Regions from separate parts of the Sphingomonas sp. 4RDLI-65 genome, predicted to be linked through region 2. Evidence: predicted binding sites of a transcription regulator. Region 2 holds the regulator's gene; each other region holds the start of a gene.

Region 1 (5,596 bases), on a different contig from region 2:
ACACCCTCGAAGAGGGCCCGACCGTGATGATGCGCAAGCAGGATCGTGACCGCGAGCGTCGTGGCGACCGTGAGGGTGGCCGTGGCGACCGTCCCGATCGTGGCGATCGTCCGGACCGTGGTCCCCGTCGTGACCGCGAAGAGGGAGCTGAATAATCATGGCACGTCCATTCTTCCGCCGCCGCAAGAGCTGCCCGTTCTCCGCAAAAGACGCTCCCCGGATCGACTATAAGGACGTCCGGTTGCTGCAGGGCTTCGTGTCCGAGCGTGGCAAGATCGTCCCGTCGCGTATCACTTCGGTGGCCGCAAAGAAGCAGCGCGAACTGGCTCAAGCCATCAAGCGTGCGCGTCATCTGGGCTTGCTGCCCTACATCGTTAAGTAAGGAGCGCCCACATGGACGTCATTCTGCTTGAGCGCGTCGAAAAGCTTGGTGCTATCGGCGACGTGGTGAAGGTCAAGGACGGTTACGCGCGTAACTTCCTGCTTCCCAACAAGAAGGCGCTTCGTTCGAACGAAGCCAACCGCAAGGTGTTCGAGTCGAACCGTGCGAAGATCGAATCGGACAACGCATCGCGTCGCAGCGATGCCGAGACCGAAGCGAAGACCTTCAACGACGCGACCGTGACCCTGATCCGTCAGGCGTCGAACACCGGTCAGCTCTACGGTTCGGTCGCGGTTCGCGATCTGGTCGATGCGCTGGTGGCCGACGGTCACAAGGTCGGCAAGTCGGCGATCGTGCTCGACAAGCCGATCAAGGCGATCGGTGTCTACACCGTCAAGGTATCGCTGCACCCTGAAGTGTCGGTGGCCGTCAAGGTCAACGTCGCTCGCTCGCCTGAAGAGGCCGAGATGCAGGCTTCGGGCGTCGACGTGATGTCGTCGATGTTCGAGCGCGACGAGGCTGGCTTCGTCGAGGATTACGATCCGAACGCAGAGCCAGGCGCGACCGCCGAAGCTCCGCGCGACCAGGAGGAAGAAGCGCAGGGTTGATCCCTTCGCTTCCTTCTTGGCTTGCATAGAAAGGCCCGCCCGGAGTGATCCGGGCGGGCCTTTTCTTTTGTGTCTGCGCGACGGTTATTAGGGGCAGGTGACGCAGGCGCCGATCATGGCGGCGAAGGGGATCAGGGCGCAGAGGACGGGGACTAGGGTTTTCATGACCGGCTGACTCTTTGGAGATGTTGCCGGGTTAATGCGCGGGGTCGGGAAAGGTTTCCGGGAGGTGAACGAATTTTGTACCGATCGGTTTTCGGTGCGGAGGAAGCCACCCTGCACCACCACCCCGGCGGATGCCGGGGCCCAATTGGCAAGGTCGTAGTGACGACGTCCTGCGCTTAGTTGACGCCGCTCCCAATTGGGCCCGGCCTTCGCCGGGGTGGTGTGGAAGCAATGTCAGCTTTCGACGATTTCCGGCTTCTCGATCAGCGCTGGCCCCTCGCCTAGCGCTAGCGCGTCTACCGACGACACATCTTCTAGATCACGCGCGCCGGTCTCAATGTTCAGGTCGCGGAACTTCCGGCCGGTTACCATCAAGCGGCCGTTGAACGAGTTGGTGAAGCCGTTGAAGTTCTTCACCGCGCTGTTGAGGCCGACGCCAACCTTCCGCAGGTCGTCTGCGACCTTGGCAAGGCGCTCGTACATTTCCTTGCCAAGCATCCCGATCTGCTGAGCTTGCTTAGCCATTTTTTCCTGACGCCAAACAGCCTCCACAGTACGAGCTATGGCGATCAGATTGGTCGGCGTTGATAACAATACTCGCTGATCGAACGCATAATCCCAAAGCGTTGGATCATATTCTAACGCAGCAGATAGAAAATGCTCGCCGGGCACGAACATGACGACGTAGTCTGGCGCATCAGCAAACTGGTTCCAATACGCCTTCTGTCCGAGACTGTTTACGTGAGCGCGCATAGACGCGGCATGTGACCGCAATCCGATCTCCCGCTCTGCCTCGTCAACCGCGCCGAACGCATCTTGATAAGCATTCAGCGAAACTTTGGCATCGATAACAAGGCTCCGGCCGCCTGGTACTTTGACAATCGCGTCGGGGCGGAGGCGGGCGCCGTCGTCACCTACCGCGACGCTGACTTCGGTCTGGAAGTCGGTGTGTTCGCTGAGGCCGCACGTTTCGAGGACGTTCTTGAGCTGCTGCTCGCCCCAGCGGCCGCGCGATTTCGGGGCGTTGCGCAAGGAATTGACGAGCTTGGCGGCTTCGGTCGAGACCTTTTCCTGACCCAGGCGCATCTGTTCGATCTGGCCCTTGAGGTCGCCGAACGCGTCGCGGCGCTCTGCTTCGACCTTGGCGACGCCTTCTTCGTAGCGTTGCAGGCGGTCGCTGACAGGCTGGAGCATCGACTTGAGGTTGAGGCCGGCGGATTCCTCCGACTGGCGGAAGCGCGCGTCGGCGCGTTCGAGGAACTGCGCCTGCGCGACCTCGAGCGCCTTGGCGGCGGCGGCACCGAACTGCGCGGTCATCGCGTCGTTGGCGTCCTTGAGCTGGCGGAGCGTGACCAAGTGCGCGGCCTGGCGTTCTTCGCTCTGAGCCTGGAGACGAGCAAGGTCTCGCTGCGCTTCGTTGCGTTCGCGTTCGACTGCGTCGCGGGTGGTGCGGATGAGGTCGACGTCGGCGACCTTGGTCTGCGCGACGGCGAGTTCGCTGGCTAGGGTGGCGGCTCGGCGGGAGGCCAGGAGCCAGCCTAGGAGGATGCCGGCAGCTAGGGCTAGGACGGCGATAATGGCGAACTCAGCCATGCGCCGTCACCGAAGCGAGCGCACGGATCATGGGCATTTGAGGTGGGGTTCGATACGTCATGGTGAGAACATACGTTGAACGATTGATGCAGGACAATCAGAATATCGTTCTCCCGCGGAGGCGGGAGTCCAGGGTTACGGGCGCTAGCGCTTGTGGTCCTGGGCCCCCGCCTTCGCGGGGGAACTAGGATGGAGCGGCTCCATATCCTCGCGGAATAGCACCACCCCGGCGGAGGCCGGGGCCCAATTCGAAAGGTCGCAGTAACGAGGGATTGCGCTCAGTCGGCGACGTCCCCCAATTGGGCCCCGGCCTTCGCCGGGGTGGTAACTTGCTAGGCGCGCGGATGGCTACACAATCGCAACACCCAAGCTCGCTCACCCCAGCTTGCGCTGCTTCGCCAGCTTCTTCAGCACCATGTCGCGCTTGAGGCGGCTGATGTGGTCGATGAACAGCACACCGTCGAGGTGGTCGATCTCATGCTGCATGCAGGTCGACAGCAACCCGTCGAAATCCTCCTCATGCGCCGCACCGGTCTCGTCGAGCCACTTCACGCGGCACCGCGCCGGGCGCGCCACCTCGGCATACTGCTCCGGGATCGAGAGGCACCCTTCGTTGTACGTCGACATCTCGTCGCTGACCGACAGGATCTCGGCGTTGATGTACGCCTTGGGGTTCTTGATCGGCTTGTCGTCCTCGTCCTTCTCCTCCTGGAGATCGATGACGAGGACGCGCTTCTGGACGCCGACCTGGGTCGCGGCGAGGCCGATGCCGTTGAAGTCGTACATCGTCTCGATCATGTCGGCGACGAGCGTGCGGATGGAGTCGTCGACCGTCTCCACGGCTTGCGCGACGAGACGCAGGCGGGGATCGGGGACTTCGAGAACGGTCATGACGGTCATAGCGCGTCCGCTAAGGTACGCGTGGGCATCACGTCAAGCCGATGGGCGTCAAGCCATTGGCCTTCTGGCTCTTAGTGCCTGCGCCAGCGTGCCCTCGTCGAGATAGTCGAGTTCGCCGCCGACCGGGAGGCCGTGCGCGAGTTGGGTGACGCGGACGGGGAAGCGTTCGATGCGCTCGGCGATGTAGTGCGCGGTGGTCTGGCCTTCGAGCGTGGCGTTCATCGCGAGGACGACTTCGTCGATGCCGCCGGCTTCGATGCGACGGACGAGGCTGTCGATGCTGAGATCCTCGGGGCGGATGCCTTCGAGCGCGGACAGGCGGCCACCGAGGACGTGGAAGCGGCCGGGGAACAGGCGGGAGCGGTCGAGCGCCCAGAGGTCGGCGACTTCCTCGACGACGCAGAGCGCGCGCTGGTCGCGGCGGGGGTCGGCGCAGATCGCGCACGGGTTGGTGGTGTCGACGTTGCCGCAGGTCGTGCAGTTCTCCAGCCGCTCGTCGACCGCGGTCAGTGCCTCGCGCAAAGGACCCAGGGCGGCGTCGCGCTTCTTGAGCAGATGCAGCACGGCGCGACGTGCAGACCGGGGGCCGAGGCCGGGGAGCCGGGCCAGCGCCTGCGTCAGCGCCTCGATCTCGGGGGATGCCATACCGGAACAGATAGGGGGTTGCGCGGCTCCCCGCCAGCGTGTTCGAGAGGGCCATGCGGATCATCTTCATGGGAACGCCGGACTTCGCAGTGCCGGTGCTGGAGGCCCTCGTCGCGGCGGGGCATGACGTGGTGGCGGCGTATTGCCAGCCGGCGCGACCGGGCGGGCGGCGTGGGCGCGAGCTGGTGCCGTCGCCGGTGCAGGTTCGGGCGGAGGCGCTCGGGATCGAGGTGCGGACGCCGGTGTCGTTCAAGGCGTCTTTGCCGGTGGGGCTGGAGGCTCGCGAAGCGTTTGCCGCCTTGGACGCGGATGTTGCGGTGGTCGCGGCGTATGGCCTGATCCTGCCGCGCGCGGTGCTGGAAGCGCCTCGGTTCGGGTGCCTGAACGTGCATGGGTCGCTGTTGCCGCGGTGGCGCGGGGCGGCGCCGGTGCAGCGGGCTATCCTAGCGGGCGATGCCGAAACCGGGGTCGGGATCATGCAGATGGAGGCGGGGCTAGATACCGGGCCGGTCCGGCTCGAGGGGCGGACGCCGATCGTCGGTAAGACGGCGGGAGACTTAACCGCCGAGCTGTCGGCGATGGGGGCTCGGCTGATGGTCGAGGTGCTGGCTAATCTCGACGCCTACCCTGCCCGGCCGCAGCCCGAGGAGGGCGTCACCTATGCGGCGAAGATCGAGAAGGCAGAGGCGCGGATCGATTTCGAGCGGTCGGCGACCGAGGTCGAGCGGCTGGTGCGCGCGATGAACCCGGCGCCGGGGGCGTGGTTCGAGCATGCCGGCGAGCGGGTGAAGGTGCTGGCGGCGGACGTACTGCCGTTCACGTTTCTTGGGTGCGAGGGGCTGACGGTCAATGCCGAGCTGACGATCGGGTGCGGCGACGGGGCGATCCGGCCGACCTTGGTACAGCGGGCGGGACGCGGGGTGACCTCGGCCACGGAATTGCTGCGTGGGTTTGCGATCCCGTCGGGGACGCAGCTTTGACGCGGTTCGCGTTGACGGTGGAGTTCGACGGGCGGCCGTTCATGGGCTGGCAGCGGCAGAAGCACGGGCCGAGCGTGCAAGCGGCGCTGGAAGCCGCGGTGCTGAAGATGACCGGCGAGACCGCCTCTGTGCAGGCGGCGGGGCGGACCGATGCGGGGGTGCATGGGATGGCGATGCGCGCGCATGTCGATATCGAAAAGCCGCTCGCGGCGTTTCGGTTGATGGAGGGGCTGAATGCGTTGGTGAAGCCGGCGCCGGTGTCGGTGCTGGCGTGCGAGGTGGTCGACGACGATTGGCATGCAAGGTTTTCGTGTGTCGGGCGC
Region 2 (5,596 bases):
ATCCCGCAACCGCCCCTTTCGCCACCGCGGCGGCGTCTCCTCGCCCCCACCGCCGTCGCCATCCCCATACCCGCCGCTGCCGGTACCGTTGCCGATCCCGCCACTCCCGGTCCCCGGCCCGCGCACATCCGAAGCGCCGGCGGTCGCCTGCGCGCCCAACCCAGCCTTCTCCGCGACCACAACCGGCGGCGGTACGACGATCGGCACTACCGGCGGCGGCGCGACGACTTCGGTCGCCTTCGACTTCAGGTTAGGCGGCGATGCAGCCCCCTGAGGCTTGCGACTGGGCGAAGGCCGCGGCCTGACCTTCTCGACCGGCGGCGGCGGTGGCGGCGGCGCCACCCCGAACACCTTCAGCGCATCGCTCACCGCAGCCGGCATCGGTACCACCAACCCATGGAGCAACGCATAGCCGAGCAACCCCGGCAGCAGGACGGCGCCTACCGCCGCCCCGATCCTGTCTCTCGCCCGAGGCTGATTGCGTGTCATCATGCTGATCTGGTGTCTCTTTCCCCCAAACAAAGCCCCGCAAAGGATGAACCCGCGCTGGCCGAGCATTCGGAGGACCAGATCAGCTGCCGGGCCGCCCGCGATGGCCACTCTGGAAAAAGACCGAGGCAAATCAAAATCGAAACACCACCCCGGCGAAGGCCGGGGCCCAGTTGGCAAGGCCAAACTGATAACGAGCGACGTCGGCCAAACCCGTGTTTCCCCGCGAAGGCGGGGACCCAGCCTGGCCTCCCGCCTTCGCGGGAGAACAAGGAAGAGGTCGCCACCAGCGCCCGATGTCTACGGACCCAACGGCCCCCTGACGGTCCAGCACGTAGCCCCCGCTAAGCCAACGACACCTGTCCTACACCCCAAACCCATGGCAAAGCGCGGAACATACCCACGCACCCTGCGATTCTCTTTTACGAAGCACCCAACCGCCAAACCGCGTCCAGCGCCTACACTTCCCACACCTCACCTTTCAAAATCGTCCGAAAACAGAGCCTAACGTATGACCCTAGTCCCCGTCGCCGAAGCCCAGACCCGCCTCTTCGCCATGGCCCCCCGCGTCGGCCACGAGACCGTGACGTTGCGAGAAGCCGCCGGCCGCTGGGCCGCCGAGGACATTCTCGCCCGCCGCACGCAGCCCGCCGCCGACCTCTCGGCAATGGACGGCTACGCGATCCGCTTCGAAGACCTCCCCGGCCCCTGGAAAGTCATCGGCGAAAGCGCCGCCGGCCGCCCCTTCACCGGCAAGGTCGGCCAAGGTGAAGCCACCCGCATCTTCACCGGCGCAGCAATGCCCGAAGGCGCGGACACGGTGATGGTCCAGGAAGAAGCCGAGCGAGACGGCGAAACCCTGATCCTCGCCGGCGAAGGCCCGCCGACACTCGGCCGCAACACCCGCCGCAAGGGCCTCGATTTCTCCACCGGCACCCGCCTGATCGGCGCCGGCGACCGCCTCAGCCCCGCGCGCATCGCCGTCGCCGCAACCGGCGGCCACGGCAGCCTCGCTGTCAACCGCCGCGTCCGCGTCGCCGTCGCCGCGACCGGCGACGAACTCGTCCCCCCCGGCTCGACCACCGACGGCGTCGCACTGCCCGAATCGAACGGCATCATGCTGGCGGCAATGCTCACCGACATACCCGTCGACATCATCGACCTCGGCATCCTCCCAGACAATCTCGAAATCCTGCGCGACGCCTTCGCCAGCGTTCAGGCCGACCTGCTCATCACCACCGGCGGCGCGTCAGTCGGCGACCACGACCTCGTTCGCCCCGCAATCGAAGCCGCTGGCGGCACCATCGATTTCTGGCGGATCGCGCTACGCCCCGGCAAGCCGATGATGGCCGGCCGGATCGGCGAGATGATGGTGCTCGGCCTGCCCGGCAACCCGGTCTCCGCGTTCGTCACCGCGACGCTGTTCGTGAAACCGGTCGTGGCGCGCATGGCCGGCGCGCGCGATCCGCTCCCCCAGTCGACCCACGCGCTGCTCGGCGAAGACCTCCCCGCCAACAACGCCCGCACCGACTATCTGCGCGCCGAACTCCGCGACGGCAAAGCCTATGCCTCGACGATCCAGGACAGCTCGATGCTGCTCACCCTGGCCCGCTCGACGTGCCTCATCGTCCGTCCCGGCAACGCTCCCGTCGCGAGGACCGGCGAATCGGCGGAAATCCTCGTAATCGCGTGATACGGATGCTTGACGGCGTTAATTATGTTCCATAGAAGTTCCCAGTCTGTTCCGGACGGAGAACCGCCATGCTCACGCGCAAGCAGCACGAACTCGTCTGCTTCATCAACGATCGCCTCAACGAAACCGGCGTCTCGCCGTCGTTCGAGGAGATGAAGGACGCACTCGACCTCAAGTCGAAGTCGGGCGTCCACCGTCTGATCAGCGCGCTCGAGGAGCGCAACTTCATCCGCCGCCTGCCGAACCGCGCACGCGCACTCGAAGTGCTGCGCATGCCCGAGCGCGCCGAGAAAAAGGCGCCGTCAAAGGCATCGAACGTAAAGCCCGCCGCCGCGCCACAGCCAGCGAACGACGTCGTCGAGATCCCCCTCCACGGCCGCATCGCCGCCGGCGTCCCGATCGAAGCGTTCGAAGGCAGCACGATGTTGGCCGTCCCCGCCGCACTCCTCGGCACCGGCGAACACTATGCGCTCGAAGTCTCCGGCGACTCGATGGTCGAAGCCGGTATCCTCGACGGCGACTACGCCCTGATCCGCCGCACCGAAACCGCGCGAGACGGCGAGATCGTCGTAGCCCTGATCGAAGAGAGCGAAGCCACCCTGAAATACTTCCGCCGCGAAGGCGCCATGGTCCGCCTCGACCCGGCAAACCGAGCCTACGACCCGCAACGCTACGCGCCTGCGCAAGTCCGCGTGCAGGGCAAGCTCTCCGGCATCCTCCGCCGCTACGACTAAACTGCCGAGACCGGCCTGTGTCATGGTGAACGCAGGCCGGTCTCGGTTTTTGATTGCGAAGGAAAAGCGGCAGCCGAGCATCCAGGTCAAGTCGCTCCTCCTGCCGACAACAGCGACCGGATCTCTTCGGCAAATTAAGCTAGCTTCTCTGGGCGTGTTGAAAAAACGGCTAGTTTTTCGACACGCCCCCCAAGCGTCCGGAAGACCATCCCGTGGTCCGACACATGAGCGCGGACTCGGTTCGAACGCCCAATCTCCGCGCCTCTGCGCCTCTGCGCGAACATCTCGCCGTCAATCCCCAGCGCTGCCGAAGAATTGGTTCGCGCGGAGACGCGGAGACGCGGAGGTGTTTCGCTTCGGGAGCACGAAGCGCCTCTAAACGTCTTCGGAAGGAAGCCAAGACAGTCGCCAGCCCCAGCCACCCCGTCATACAAGAACCTTCCCCGCGTCTCCGCGTCTCCGCGTGAACCAATTCTTTGCAATACGATCGCACGCGACGACAGAAGATTTTGCTCACGCGAAGGCGCAAAGGCGCGAAGATGTTGTATTTGGATAGGCGCCTACCGGCTTTCACGGACCGCCGATAAACCGACGTCGGCTTATCGTTCAGGAAGGTGTTGAGGTCTCCCGAATCGCACTACCTTCGCGCCTTTGCGCCTTCGCGTGAACATTTCTATTTTTGACGGCCTTGGCCGGCTCGAAACGCCGACGGGGGGGCCATGTCGCGGCTTTAACGAGTGCGTGGAGCGTTCGAGGAGAGGGGGATCGCGCCAGGGGTGACGATCGCCTGCGTTTAGGACGGTCACTACCATCCCGCTCCCCAAGGTCAGCGAGACGCCTCCCGTTCGCCGTAGTACGCGACGATCCAGTTTCAGCCACCGCGGTACACAGCGTTTCGGCAGACCGCGTTCGCTGACGACGGCGTCGGCATTGCTACAGGCGGCGACCAGTTCAGCAATCGGGACCATATAGGCGCTGCGGGTCGCCAGGATGCGCCACATCCGTCCTCGTCCTGCGATATCTGTGACGCACAGATCACGGCTGCACCGGGCATCGGGTTGGTCCGCGAGCAGGAGCGGCTCGCCGTCCACCCCGCCATTCTCGGCCAGCATGTCGCGCGTGTAGTCGCCCGCCCGGTCGCGGAGCATCGCCAGCCCGGCGGCGGTGCGTACCGCGACGTGGCGACCGTCACCCGTCACCAGAACGTCCGGCGCCGGCGTGGTCAGTGCCCAGATCGCGCCGACGGCCAGCGGCACCAGTCCAAGGCGTCGCCACCGCGTCCGCCACAGCGCAATCCAAATCCCCCCGACGATCATCAGCGCGAACGCCGCCGTCGGCATCGCGGGCAAGGACCGCACCGAGCCGGGAGCGCTGGCAACGATGTGCGCGAGCCACAGCAGCGCATCGAGCGATCGCTGCACCAGCCACCAGATCGGCGCGCCAAGACCGCCCGCATCGAGCAGCAGCGCCAACGCTTCAAGCGGCATAACCACGAATGTCGTCAGCGGAATCGCAACGATGTTGGCGAACGCGCCGTACAGCCCCGCCTTGTGGAAATGATACACCGCGATCGGCATCAGCGCGAATTCGACCAGCAGTCCGGTCAGCAGCAGCGACGCGATGCCGCGCGCGAGTTTGCGCCCGCGTCCCTCGTCATGCGGCCCGAAGAACGCGCGGATCACAGGATGCTCGTGCAGCGCCATGATCGCGGTGATCGCCGCGAACGAGAGCTGAAAGCTCGGCCCCGCAGCAGATTCCGGCAACACGAGCATGACGCACGCCGCTCCGGCCGCGACGAGCCGCAACGTCATTGCCTCGCGCCCCATCGCCAGCGCCGCCAGCACAAGCAACGCAGCAACACACGACCGAATCGTCGGCACCTGGCTCCCGGTCAATAATGTATAACCGATCGCCGCCGCCGCACCCGCCAATGCCGCGATCAACGGCAGGCGCGCATGCAGCGCCAGCCAGGGACTGAGCGCCAATAGACGCAACACGATCAACATAGTCGCGGCCACCGCCGCAGTGATGTGCAATCCGCTTACGGACAGCAAATGCGCGAGCCCCGCTCGCCGCATCGCCTCCGAATCTTCCTCACTGATCGCACCAACGTCGCCGGTCGCGAGAGCTGCCGCGATACCGCCCGCGCTCCCGTCCAGTTGCGAAACGATGTGGTGCGACAGCGCGACGCGGATACCGGCGCCCGATTCGCTCGGCGTCGTCACGACCACCGGCGCGAAGCCGCGCCCGGTCGCACCGATCCCGCCGAACCACGCGACGCGCGCGAAGTCGTAAGCGCCTGGCACCGCTGGCAAAGGCGGCGGCATCAGGCGGGCGCGCAAGTGCACGACGGCCCCGGTCCCGAGCAGCTTCGGGGCATCCGCCTCGGCCAGATTGACGCGGATGCGATACGGCAAGGCGACTGGTTGCCCATCGGTTTCCACCCCCTTCCCGACCGGCAGGACCGTCAACCGCACCAGTTTCCGCGCCACCAGCGGCTCGATCGCCTCGACCTTTGCCGAGAAGCTCGCAATCGTCGGGCCGCCTAGCACCGGCCGCGCCACCGATTCCGACCGTGCCCAGATCAAGCTCAAGCCGAGTGCAGCCGTCAGCAACCCGATCGCCAGCGACCGCACTGCGCGACCGCCATGCCCCAAGGCCAGACACGCCAACCCACTCG
Region 3 (5,596 bases), 390 kb from region 2:
CAGGCTCGATGCGACCAACGTCATCCCGAACCCGGTCGTCACCGGTATCGCCGCACTCGGCATCGATCACCAGTCGTTCCTCGGCGACACGCTGCTGGAGATCGCCGGCGAAAAGGCGGGCATCGCCAAGTCCGGCGTGCCGCTCGTCACGATGGACTATCCCAAGGCCCTCCGCGCGAAAATCGCGTCAGTCGCCGAAGCGGCCGGCGCCCCCGTCCACGCGCGCGGCACCGCCTGGACCAGCGAGACCGCGCGGTCGACCGTCCGCTACGAGGACACCGGCTTCTCGCTCGTCACCAACCGCCCCCGCCTCGTCGGTGCGCACCAGTCGCGCAACCTCGCGCTCGCGATCGCGATGCTGCGCCATCAGGGCGCGCTCCACATCCCCGAAGCCGCGATGCGCGCCGCCGCCGACTGGGCGCAGTGGCCAGCCCGGATGCAGCGCCTGTCCGATGGCCCCCTGCTCGCACGACTGCCCGCGGGCAGCGAACTCTGGCTCGACGGCGCGCACAATCCCAATGCCGCCCAGCCGGTCGCACAGGCGCTGCGCCGGATCGCGCAAGGCCGGCCGGTGACGCTGGTCATGGGCATGCTCGCCAACAAGGATGCAAACGCGGTGCTAAGGATCCTGTCGCCATCGCTGGCCCGGGTGATCGCGATCCCCGTCGAGGGCCATGCGCATTATGCGCCAGACGCGCTGGTCGGGATCGCAGCGCGGTACGACATTGCGGGGCGGACCGCGGCGAGCATCCCGCAAGCGCTTGATCTGGCAGCCGACCATGGTCCGGGCGTCGTCCTGATCGCGGGCTCGCTCTACATTGCGGGTGAAGCGCTCGTCGGGAACGACCAACTGCCCGACTGATCTCTTATTGCTATTGACTATCAATAACTAACCGGCGACGTTGTGGGCGACCACCACGGAGTCGTGTGAATGACCGATGTTCGAACCGCTACCGCCGTCCTCCCGCATGCGCTGCCCGAGTGCGAGAATGCGCGGATCGTATTGTTTGCGATGCGGCGAATGGGCGCGAACGGCCTCGCCGACGCACGCGCCGCGCATACGCTGCTGACCGCATTCGGCCAGGGCTTCCGGCGGCCGCTGGTGCTCCTGCGCGCGCTGATGGCCGACCTTGCGGGCACATCGTCGGGGACGATCGCGATCGCGCCATGCTGTTGCGCGCGGATGACGCCGGCCGAGGCGGCGATGCTGACGATCATCGCGCGGGTCGAGATCGCGCCCGATGCGGCGCGGTTGCTGATGGCCGACCTGCTCGGGGTGCGCCGCGTCGATGGCGTGCTGGCAAGCGCCGCCGCGGTGGCCGCCGCGTTCGCCGACGAAGGACGTCCCGTTACCGCCTGATCCGCCCAGTCATCGGATCGGACCGGCAGCAGCCTCCAGGCCAACCGCGATCGCGGAGGGCCGGGGCTGGCATCCTCGGCGACAGACAGCCCTCGCTCAATACCCCAGCGAATGCGCCGCCGTCAGCAACAGCCAATACAGCCCGCCGGACAACAGCATCGCCACCGGCAGCGTCATCACCCACGCCAGCGCCATGTTCATCACCGTACGCCGCTGCAACCCCGCCCCGTTGGCGACGCTCGCGCCAGCGACACCCGACGACAGGATATGCGTGGTCGACACCGGCATGCCGAAATTCACCGCCAGCAGGATCGTCGACGCCGCGACGAGTTCCGCGGACGCGCCCATGCCATAGGTCAGGTGCGTCTTGCCGATCCGCTCGCCGACCGTGACGACGATCCGCTTCCATCCGACCATCGTGCCCAAACCCAGCGCAAGCGCGACGGTCACCTTAACCCAGGTCGGGATGTACCGCGTGCCCTGTTCGAGCTTGCCGCCATAGTCCTTCAGCGTCGTGATTTCCTGCGCGGTAAACCGGCCCTGCGCGGCCTTGTCGGCGGCGATCAGCTTGGTCGTATCGAGCACGAGGTACATGTCGTTGCGCAGGTTCGGCGTCGCTGCCGCCGGCACCTTGCCGAGCGAGCCATAGCCCGCGATCCGGCTCGACACGTCGTCCGACAGCGTCGCCAGCGCACCGTATACGACCGGATCCGCGACCCGCTTCGATTTCAGCGCCTGCGTCACCGTCGTGCGCGCCGCGCCGACCGTGGCGGGCGCGCCGTTGGCATGCGCGAGATAGGCCGCCGACGCCGCCTGCGCCGCCTGGACGAAGGCAGGCGTCGCGCTCTCGGGCATCGTCCGGTTGAGCGCATAGGCGGTTGGCGCGCAGCCGATCAGGATGAGCATGATCAGCCCCATGCCCTTCTGCCCGTCGTTGCTGCCATGCGCGAAGCTGACCGCGGTGCAGGTGCCGATCAGCAGCGCCCGGATCCCGCGTGGTGGCGGCGTCTGGCCCTCGGGCGCCTCGTACAGCGCCTTGTCGCGGAGGAAGCGCTTCATCACCAGCAGGAGTAACAGCGCGCCGACGAAGCCGACGACCGGACTGAACGCGAGCGCGGAGAGGACTTTCCAGACCTGCGCCATGTCGACGCCCGAGGTCCCGTCCGCCCCGCCGCCGCTGATGAGCTGGTTGGCGAGGCCGACGCCGAGGATCGAGCCGATCAGCGCATGGCTCGACGAATTGGGCAGCCCGACCGCCCACGTCGCGAGGTTCCACACGATCGCCGCGAGCAGCAGCGCGAAGATCATCGCGAACCCGCCGACGCTGCCGACGTTGAGGATCAGGTCGACCGGCAGCAGCGTGACGATCGAATACGCCACCGCGCCCGATGACAGCATCACGCCGAGAAAGTTGAAGAACCCCGACCAGACGACCGCGAGCGGCGCGGGCATCGAGTGCGTGTAGATGACCGTGGCGACTGCGTTGGCGGTATCGTGGAACCCGTTCACGAACTCGAACCCGAGCGCGATCAACAGCGCGAGCGCGAGGAACGCGAACGCCCCGCCCGCCAGGCTCTCGCCGACCTGCGCGGTGTCGAACGCGATGCTGAACCCGGCATAGGCAAGCCCGCCGATCAGTACCGCGAGGAAGATCCACCGCCCCGCCGGATGGAGCGCATGGTCGAGCTTGGGACCGGTGCGCGGCACCGACGCCGAGGGAGCCGAATCAGCCGGCGTCGCGTCGAGAGCAAAGGTGGAAGTAGCCATGGAGGTGCAGTCGGCCCTTACGATGACAATCTTATGACAGATGCAGATCAAGCGCTGGTCGGGCCTGATTTGAGACGTAGGGTACCTTGTATCCTCCCCCGCCAGGGGGAGGTGGCGCCAAAGGCGACGGAGGGGGAGGACACGTCACAGAGGTTACCCCTTCCTCCCCCTCCGTCTGGCAAACGCCAGCCACCTCCCCCTTGCGGGGGAGGATCGTTCGGCCGGCATCCTTGGATTTCAGTCAGCCCGCGCGCGGCAATTCAACGCGCCACATCGATGCTGGCGAGCTCAGTCCCGCTACGCCCGAGCAACGCCGCCATCTTCACGCCAGCATCCGCCGTCATTTCCATACGGCACCGATGCGCATCGGCGAACGCATCGAGACCGGACGAGTGCGGCTGGCACGCGTCGGCGATCGCCGATCGCAGCCGGCGCTGGAACGCAGTCCGCCCCGTGTCGCTGGTCAGGTCGAGCCCGGCGCGCGATACGCGCATCGATACCGGCTCGCGAACGGAACTGGCCGATGCGCCCGTCGAAAACAGACACGCGCCGACGATCGCCGCCGAAGCGACGCTGATGAAAAGCTTCATGATGATGGTCCTCGTTGGTCCTGCGGTCCGCAGGCGATGGCCCGCGGGCGACGGCGCCTGCGCGACGGGATACCGTTCTGGGTGCGGTATCTCCGACGACGAACCTCGTCGCTGCGCATCCCCTAGACGCGCTTCATGACGCCCACGCGACGGTTCGGCGACGTTTCAAAGGTTGCCCCACCGGCCACCGTTCCCTACCTGTTCACCGGTGAACCAGATCGCCCAAACGTCCGCGCCGCAAGCCGAGCCCCCCTATCTCCGCGGCCTTAATCCGCCGCAGCGTGAGGCCGTGCTGACCACCGACGGCCCGGTCCTGATCATCGCCGGCGCGGGCACCGGCAAAACCGCGGCGTTGACCGCGCGGCTCGCGCACCTGATCTTCACGAAGAAGGCGTGGCCGTCGGAGATCCTGAGCGTCACCTTCACCAACAAGGCCGCGCGCGAGATGCGCGAGCGCGTCGGTCGTCTGGTCGGCGATGCGGTCGAGGGCATGCCGTGGCTCGGCACCTTCCACGCGATCGCCGCCAAGATGCTGCGACGTCACGCCGAACTGGTCGGGCTGCAATCGAATTTCACGATCCTCGATACCGACGATCAGTTGCGGTTGCTGAAACAGCTGATCCTCGCCGCCGACATCGACGAGAAGCGCTTCCCGACGCGCAGCCTCGCCGGGCTGATCGACCAGTGGAAGAACAAGGGCCTAGTCCCCGCCGACATCGATGCGGGCGAGTCCGAACGCTACGCCAACGGCCGCGGCGGCGAACTGTACCAGCAGTACCAGACGCGGCTGATCGCGCTCAACGCCTGCGATTTCGGCGACCTGCTGCTGCACATGCTCGTGATCCTGAAGACGCACCGCGACGTGCTCGCGCAGTATCAGCAGCGCTTCAAATATATCATGGTCGATGAGTATCAGGACACCAACTCGTCGCAATATCTCTGGCTGCGGCTGCTCGCGCAGGAGCGCAAGAACATCGCCTGCGTCGGTGACGACGACCAGTCGATCTATTCGTGGCGCGGCGCGCAGGTCGAGAACATCCTGAAGTTCGAGCGCGACTTTCCGGGGGCGAAGGTCATCCGGCTGGAGCAGAATTACCGCAGCACGCCGCACATCCTCGGCGCGGCGTCGGGCGTGATCGCCAACAATGGCGGGCGGCTCGGCAAGCAGTTGTGGACCGAGCGCGATGTCGGCGAGAAGGTGAAAGTCATCGGCGTCTGGGACGGCCCCGAGGAAGCGCGCCGCGTCGGCGAGGAGATCGACATCGTCCGCCGCTCGGGCAAGTCCTTGGACGAGGTCGCGATCCTGGTCCGCGCGCAGCACCAGACGCGCGAGTTCGAGGACCGCTTCATCGCGATCGGCATGCCGTACAAGATCGTCGGCGGCTTCCGCTTCTACGAACGCGCCGAAATCCGCGACGCGCTGGCGTACCTCCGCGTGGTCAACCAGCCCGCGGACGACCTCGCCTTCGAACGCATCGTCAACGTCCCCAAGCGCGGCCTGGGGGACAAGGCGGTCGCACGCATCCACCAGCTCGCACGCGCCACCGGCACACCGCTGACCACCGCCGCCGCACGCATCCTCGACACCGACGAACTGACCGGGGCTGCGAAGAAGTCGCTCGGTCGGCTGGTCGGCGACATCGCCCGCTGGCGCGACATGGCGACTAGCCTGCCGCACGCCGAACTCGCCCGCCAATTGCTCGACGAGAGTGGCTACACCGCGATGTACCAGGCCGAGAAGTCGGTCGAGGCGACCGGCCGGCTCGAAAATCTCAGCGAACTCGTCCGCGCGATGGAGGAATATGATTCGCTCGGCGCGTTCCTCGAACACGTCTCGCTGGTGATGGACAACGAGGGCGGCGCGCAGGATCCGCAGGTC
Region 4 (5,596 bases), 520 kb from region 2:
CGATGGGGTAAGTTTTCTGAAGTCGCGAAATTCTTCGAAGAACGAAATCAAAAAGCGCTTAGCAATATTACGGCGGTTTTTGCTGGCGTCGTTGGCGGGGTACTCGGATCTGTAATTGGATCTCTAGCGACGTATATTTTGACAAAAGCTTGATAACGCTCGCATCACTTAACGCAACCAAGCGTACTTATCACATAACTCCGACCTTGCGCCCTCACCCTTCCCACGCCTTCGGCGCGGGCCCCTTCCCGCGCCCAAAGGGAGCGGGAGTTTGGGTTACTTCTCCGCCGACCTCTTCTCCAGCAACGGCGCCAAATACTTCCCAGTAAAGCTACCCTTGGCCTTCGCCACCTTCTCCGGCGTTCCCTCCGCGACGATCTCGCCGCCCTTGACGCCGCCTTCCGGCCCAAGATCCAACACCCAGTCGGCGGTCTTGATGACGTCGAGATTGTGTTCGATCACGACGACCGTGTTGCCTTGCTCCACTAGGGCGTGGAGGACTTCGAGCAACTTGCGCACGTCCTCGAAGTGGAGCCCGGTGGTGGGTTCGTCGAGGATGTACAGCGTGTTGCCGGTGGCGCGGCGCGAGAGTTCCTTGGCGAGCTTGACGCGTTGCGCTTCGCCGCCCGAGAGTGTCGTCGCCTGCTGGCCGACCTTGACGTAGCCGAGGCCGACCTCGACCAGCATCGCCATCTTGTCGCGGATCGGGGGGACCGCCTTGAAGAACTCGGCGGCGTCCTCGACCGTCATGTCGAGCACGTCGGCGATCGAATGGCCCTTGAACTTCACCTCGAGCGTCTCGCGGTTGTAGCGCGCGCCGTGGCAGACGTCGCAGGTGACGTAGACGTCGGGGAGGAAGTGCATCTCGATCTTGAGCACGCCGTCGCCCTGGCACGCCTCGCAGCGGCCGCCCTTGACGTTGAAGCTGAAGCGGCCGGGCTTGTAGCCGCGCGCCTGCGATTCCGGCAGGCCGGCGAACCAGTCGCGGATCTGCGTGAAGCTGCCGGTGTAGGTGGCGGGGTTGCTGCGCGGGGTGCGGCCGATCGGCGACTGGTCAATGTCAATGACCTTGTCGAGATACTGGAGGCCGGTGATCTTGTCGTGCTTGCCCTGGACGATGCGCGCGCCGTTCAGCTCGCGTGCGGCGGCGGCGTAGAGCGTGTCGATCGTGAAGCTCGACTTGCCCGAGCCGGAGACGCCGGTGATGCAGGTGAAGGTGCCGAGGGGGAGGCTGGCGGTGACGCCGCGCAGGTTGTTGGCGACGGCGTTGTGGACGGTGAGCTTCTTGCCGTTGCCCTTGCGCCGCGTCGCGGGCACGGGGACTTCGCGCGTGCCGTTGAGATAGTCGGCGGTAATGCTGCCCTTCGACTTGAGGATCTGCTTCAGCGTACCCTGCGCGACGACCTGGCCGCCGCGGACGCCGGCGCCCGGGCCCATGTCGATGATGTAGTCGGCGGTGCGGATCGCATCCTCGTCATGCTCGACGACGAGCACGGTGTTACCGAGATCGCGCAGACGGCGGAGCGTCTTGAGGAGCATGTCGTTGTCGCGCTGGTGCAGGCCGATCGAAGGCTCGTCGAGGACGTAGAGCACGCCGGACAGGCCGCTGCCGATCTGCGACGCGAGGCGGATGCGCTGGCTTTCGCCGCCGCTCAGCGTGCCGCTGGTGCGGTCGAGGTTGAGATAGTCGAGGCCGACGTTGTTGAGGAAGCCGAGGCGTTCGACGATCTCTTTCAGGATGCGTTCGGCGATCGCGTTCTGCTGGTCGCCGAGGTGCTGCGGCATGTCGGTAAAGAACTGGAGCGCGTCGACCACGGAGAGATGCGTGGCGTAGGAGATGTCCTTCATCGCGATCTTGACCGCGAGCGCTTCGGGTTTCAGGCGCGCGCCGCCGCAGACTTCGCAGGGGGCGGCGGACTGGTACTTGCTCAGTTCCTCGCGCATCCAGGCGGAGTCGGTCTGGAGCATGCGGCGGTTGAGGTTGCCGATGACGCCTTCGAATGGCTTGGAGACGTCGTACTTCTTCTTGCCGTCGATGAAGGTGAGCGTGACGGGCTTGCCCTTCGAGCCGTGCAGGATGGTGCTCTGGACCTCCGGCGGGAGGTCGGACCACGGCGTCTCGATGTCGAACTTGAATTCGCGTGCGAGGCTGCCGAGGACCTGCATGTAATACGGGCTCGGAGGGTTGGATTTCGCCCAGGGGACGACCGCGCCCTTCTTGATGCTGAGCATGTGGTTGGGGACGACGAGGTCTTCGTCGAACAGCAGTTTCTCGCCAAGGCCGTCGCAGGCCGGGCATGCGCCCTGGGGGGCGTTGAACGAGAACAGGCGTGGCTCGATCTCGGAGATGGTGAAGCCGCTGACCGGGCAGGCGAATTTTTCGCTGAACACGATGCGGCCGTCGGGGGCGTTGTTGCCGAGGATTTCCGATTTCGGCGTGTGCGGTTCGACCGGGTCGGCGGGGTCGACATAGGCGAGGCCGTCGGCGAGTTTCAGCGCGGTTTCGAAGCTTTCCGCGAGGCGCGTGGCGATCTCGCCGCCTACCACCAAGCGGTCGACGACGACTTCGATGTCGTGCTTGTACTTCTTGTCGAGCGCGGGGGCTTCGTCGATGTCGTGGATCTCGCCGTCGATGCGGACGCGCGCGAAGCCGGCCTTCTGCCACTCGGCGAGTTCCTTGCGGTACTCACCCTTGCGGCCGCGGACTACCGGGGCGAGCAGGTACAGGCGCGTGCCTTCGGGGAGCGCCATGACGCGGTCGACCATCTGGCTGACGGTCTGCGCCGCAATGGGTTCGCCGGTGGCGGGCGAGTACGGGATGCCGACGCGCGCCCAGAGGAGGCGCATGTAATCGTAGATCTCGGTGACGGTGGCGACGGTCGAGCGCGGGTTGCGGCTCGTGGTCTTCTGCTCGATCGAGATCGCGGGCGACAGGCCCTCGATATGGTCGACGTCGGGCTTCTGCATCAGTTCGAGGAACTGGCGGGCATAGGCGCTGAGCGACTCGACGTAGCGGCGCTGGCCCTCGGCGTAGATCGTGTCGAAGGCTAGGCTCGATTTGCCCGAGCCGGACAGCCCGGTGATCACCGTCAGCGTGTCGCGGGGGATGTCGATGTCGACGTCCTTGAGGTTGTGCTCGCGCGCGCCGCGTACGGAAATCTTGGTCAGCATGAGGCTGGTTCTACTTCTGTTCTGATCGGGAGACTAGTGGGAGAGATAGGAATGCATGAGGCCGGGTGCCAGTTCATCCGGTGCGATCAATCGCGCGAGATCGATCGCGTGCGATGGCGCAACGGACTGTAACACCGCTTGAAACGCCGAGACGGATTGGCGACAACCGGCGGGCTGACCTGAACGTCAGGGGAGCATGATGAGGGGATTCGACCGATGCCGCTGATGTTGGCGCTGACTGCCGCCGCCGCGATCGCCGAGCCTGCCTCGACCGCGCCGATGACGCCCTCGGGCCGGTGGAACGTCGATTACGGCGATACGGCCTGCACGCTCGGGCGGACATACGGCACCGGCAAGGCGGAGACGGTGCTGGCGCTTCGCCAGCTGCCGCTGGGGTCCACGCTCGAACTGATGGTTTACGTCAACGATCGAAACGCGACGATGCGGCTGGGACAGGCCCGGATCGCCGTCACGGGCGGCGCGACCGGAGAGCGATCCGACGAGAGCCGATACGAAAGTTATCCGACGCAGGCGACGGGCAAAAGGATGACGCGCATGCCCGTCGACATCGCGCTGTTCGAGACGTTACCAAGCGACCGGGGACCGAGCGAGACGGGGCCAGGGACGACGGGGCCAGCTGGAACGCGGCCAGCCGCTGCGGTGCTGCGGGTCTCGCCGGAGAAGATGCCCGGATGGGCATTCGTGATGCCCAATGCGAAGGCGGCGTTCGAGGCGTTGGCCAAATGCAACGATGCGACGGTCAAGCTATGGGGTATCGATCCGACCGAGCGTTCGCGGATCGCCCAGTCCGCCAAGGCGACAGGATCCCAGGGAAACTGGATTGCGACCGACGACTATCCGATGACCGTGGTCAGCAAGGGCGCGCAAGGGACGTCGACGATCCTCTGGACGATCGGCCTCGACGGGCGCGCCGCCGATTGCCGCACCGTGGTGACGAGCGGCGAGGTGGAACTCGACAAGGCGGCCTGCCGGGCGATCATCGCGCGCGCGCGATACACGCCGGCGCTTGGCTTCGACGGCAAGCCGATGATCAGCCACAGCACGCGCAAGGTCACGTGGCGGCTGCCGGGGACATGGTCCGGCGGCAAGTGATCATGGTCTAGCCCTGCCCCCCCACTAGCCGGGGTTGCGCTGCCGCTTTGGTGTATTATCTTTATCGTACACACCAGATGGATCAGCACGAGGGCGACATGGGCAAGAAGAAGGACAAGCGGGAGCGCAAGGCGCACGAGCAGGCTGCGGGTAAACATGGCGGCGAGCATGGTTGCGGACATGACGAAGGGCATGCCGGGGGCTCCAAACATGGTGGTACCGCTCCGCTAGCGGGCATTGCCGCGGCGATCGCGCGCCAGATGGGCACGCCGGTCGGTCGTCAGATGATCGCGGCGGGACTGATGGCGGCGGCCGGTGCGATCTCTAAGCATGACTCCAAGCCCACGGCGGCACGGCCTAACCCGACGCCCCCTGCCCCGCCTTCCGCCCCGCCGCCGCCGGCGGACTCAGTCGCTTCCCCGAAGTCCGACGCGGACGCGCAGCCGTCGCGCGGCTCGACGGGTCCGTTTGCCGGAGACAAGCCGGAACCACCCCGCAGCGATGCGCCTGCATTGCCCCCGGAAATGGCAAAGGTGCTGGATTCGGTAACCGTCGGGCTCGAACGGTTGTTCGCCGGGTTCGGTAAGCCGACCGGCGCTGCGCCCAAGAAGGATCCATCTGCGTCCTGACGCGCGAGGCGGCTCGGTAGACGCGGGGACCGTCAGGCTGCCTTGAACAAGGCCACTGGCGTGCGGCGACGGTCGCCTTTCGCAATATACATCGCGTGATCGGCGCGGGCGATGAGGTCGGTGATTCCGCCGGTATCGCCTGCGCCGCCGGCGATGTCGCCTTCGACGACGCCGATGCTGACGCCTGGTGCCGCGTCGGCGGTGGCCTGTGCTGCCATGGCGTCAGCGAACCGGCCGGCGATGTCGGTACCGATCATGCGCGCCCGATCGATGGCCAGGTCGGGCAGCAGGCAGACGAACTCGTCGCCGCCCCAGCGGACGAGGTGCCCCTGCTTGCCGATCGCGGCATGCGCGATGTCGGCGAGCGTACGCAGAGCGGCGTCTCCGGCGGCGTGACCGTGGGAATCGTTGAGTGCCTTGAAGCGGTCGACGTCGAGCATCATCACCGAGATGCGCCTCGCAGGCGTCCGGTGTGCGGCCGCCCGGTATGCGAGTGCGGCGGCGATACGGTCGAAACCGGCGCGGTTGAGGGCGCCGGTGAGCCAGTCGCGCTCCATCTGGTCGCGCAGTGCGTTCTGGCCACGCTCCGCCTGGAGGATCAGCAGCGAGAAGGCGCGGAAGATGATGAAGGCGATCTGGCCTGCCGCGAGCCACGCGCCGAGATTGTCCTGCATGCCGATGAG

What was found. The regulator LexA, encoded in region 2, represses DNA repair genes until DNA is damaged. The targets are predictions, from matches to a motif close to GTTCCNCNCTTGTTCT.
Region 1: rmuC (DNA recombination protein RmuC) is a predicted target of LexA. The motif match lies at 2,929-2,944, and genes of this name have one in related genera.
Region 3: VH567_RS03220 (ATP-dependent helicase) is a predicted target of LexA. The motif match lies at 3,907-3,922, and genes of this name have one in related genera.
Region 4: uvrA (excinuclease ABC subunit UvrA) is a predicted target of LexA. The motif match lies at 3,179-3,194, and genes of this name have one in related genera.

The regions. Positions count from the first base shown of each region.
Region 1 covers NZ_JBCEBT010000002.1:486,940-492,535, forward strand. The annotation lists gene rpsF (30S ribosomal protein S6) at 1-155, shown strand, start outside; gene rpsR (30S ribosomal protein S18) at 158-382, shown strand; gene rplI (50S ribosomal protein L9) at 394-990, shown strand; gene rmuC (DNA recombination protein RmuC) at 1,390-2,748, opposite strand; gene def (peptide deformylase) at 3,124-3,648, opposite strand; gene recR (recombination mediator RecR) at 3,697-4,293, opposite strand; gene fmt (methionyl-tRNA formyltransferase) at 4,347-5,273, shown strand; gene truA (tRNA pseudouridine(38-40) synthase TruA) at 5,270-5,596, shown strand, end outside.
Region 2 covers NZ_JBCEBT010000001.1:363,743-369,338, forward strand. The annotation lists gene VH567_RS01410 (energy transducer TonB) at 1-492, opposite strand, end outside; gene VH567_RS01415 (molybdopterin molybdotransferase MoeA) at 1,001-2,182, shown strand; gene lexA (transcriptional repressor LexA) at 2,251-2,916, shown strand; gene VH567_RS01425 (ComEC/Rec2 family competence protein) at 3,516-5,596, opposite strand, start outside.
Region 3 covers NZ_JBCEBT010000001.1:755,115-760,710, forward strand. The annotation lists gene VH567_RS03200 (bifunctional folylpolyglutamate synthase/dihydrofolate synthase) at 1-862, shown strand, start outside; gene VH567_RS03205 (DUF6628 family protein) at 932-1,360, shown strand; gene VH567_RS03210 (inorganic phosphate transporter) at 1,457-3,127, opposite strand; gene VH567_RS03215 (UrcA family protein) at 3,388-3,717, opposite strand; gene VH567_RS03220 (ATP-dependent helicase) at 3,935-5,596, shown strand, end outside.
Region 4 covers NZ_JBCEBT010000001.1:880,413-886,008, forward strand. The annotation lists gene VH567_RS03860 (hypothetical protein) at 1-153, shown strand, start outside; gene uvrA (excinuclease ABC subunit UvrA) at 277-3,171, opposite strand; gene VH567_RS03870 (energy transducer TonB) at 3,388-4,284, shown strand; gene VH567_RS03875 (hypothetical protein) at 4,362-4,913, shown strand; gene VH567_RS03880 (GGDEF domain-containing protein) at 4,946-5,596, opposite strand, start outside.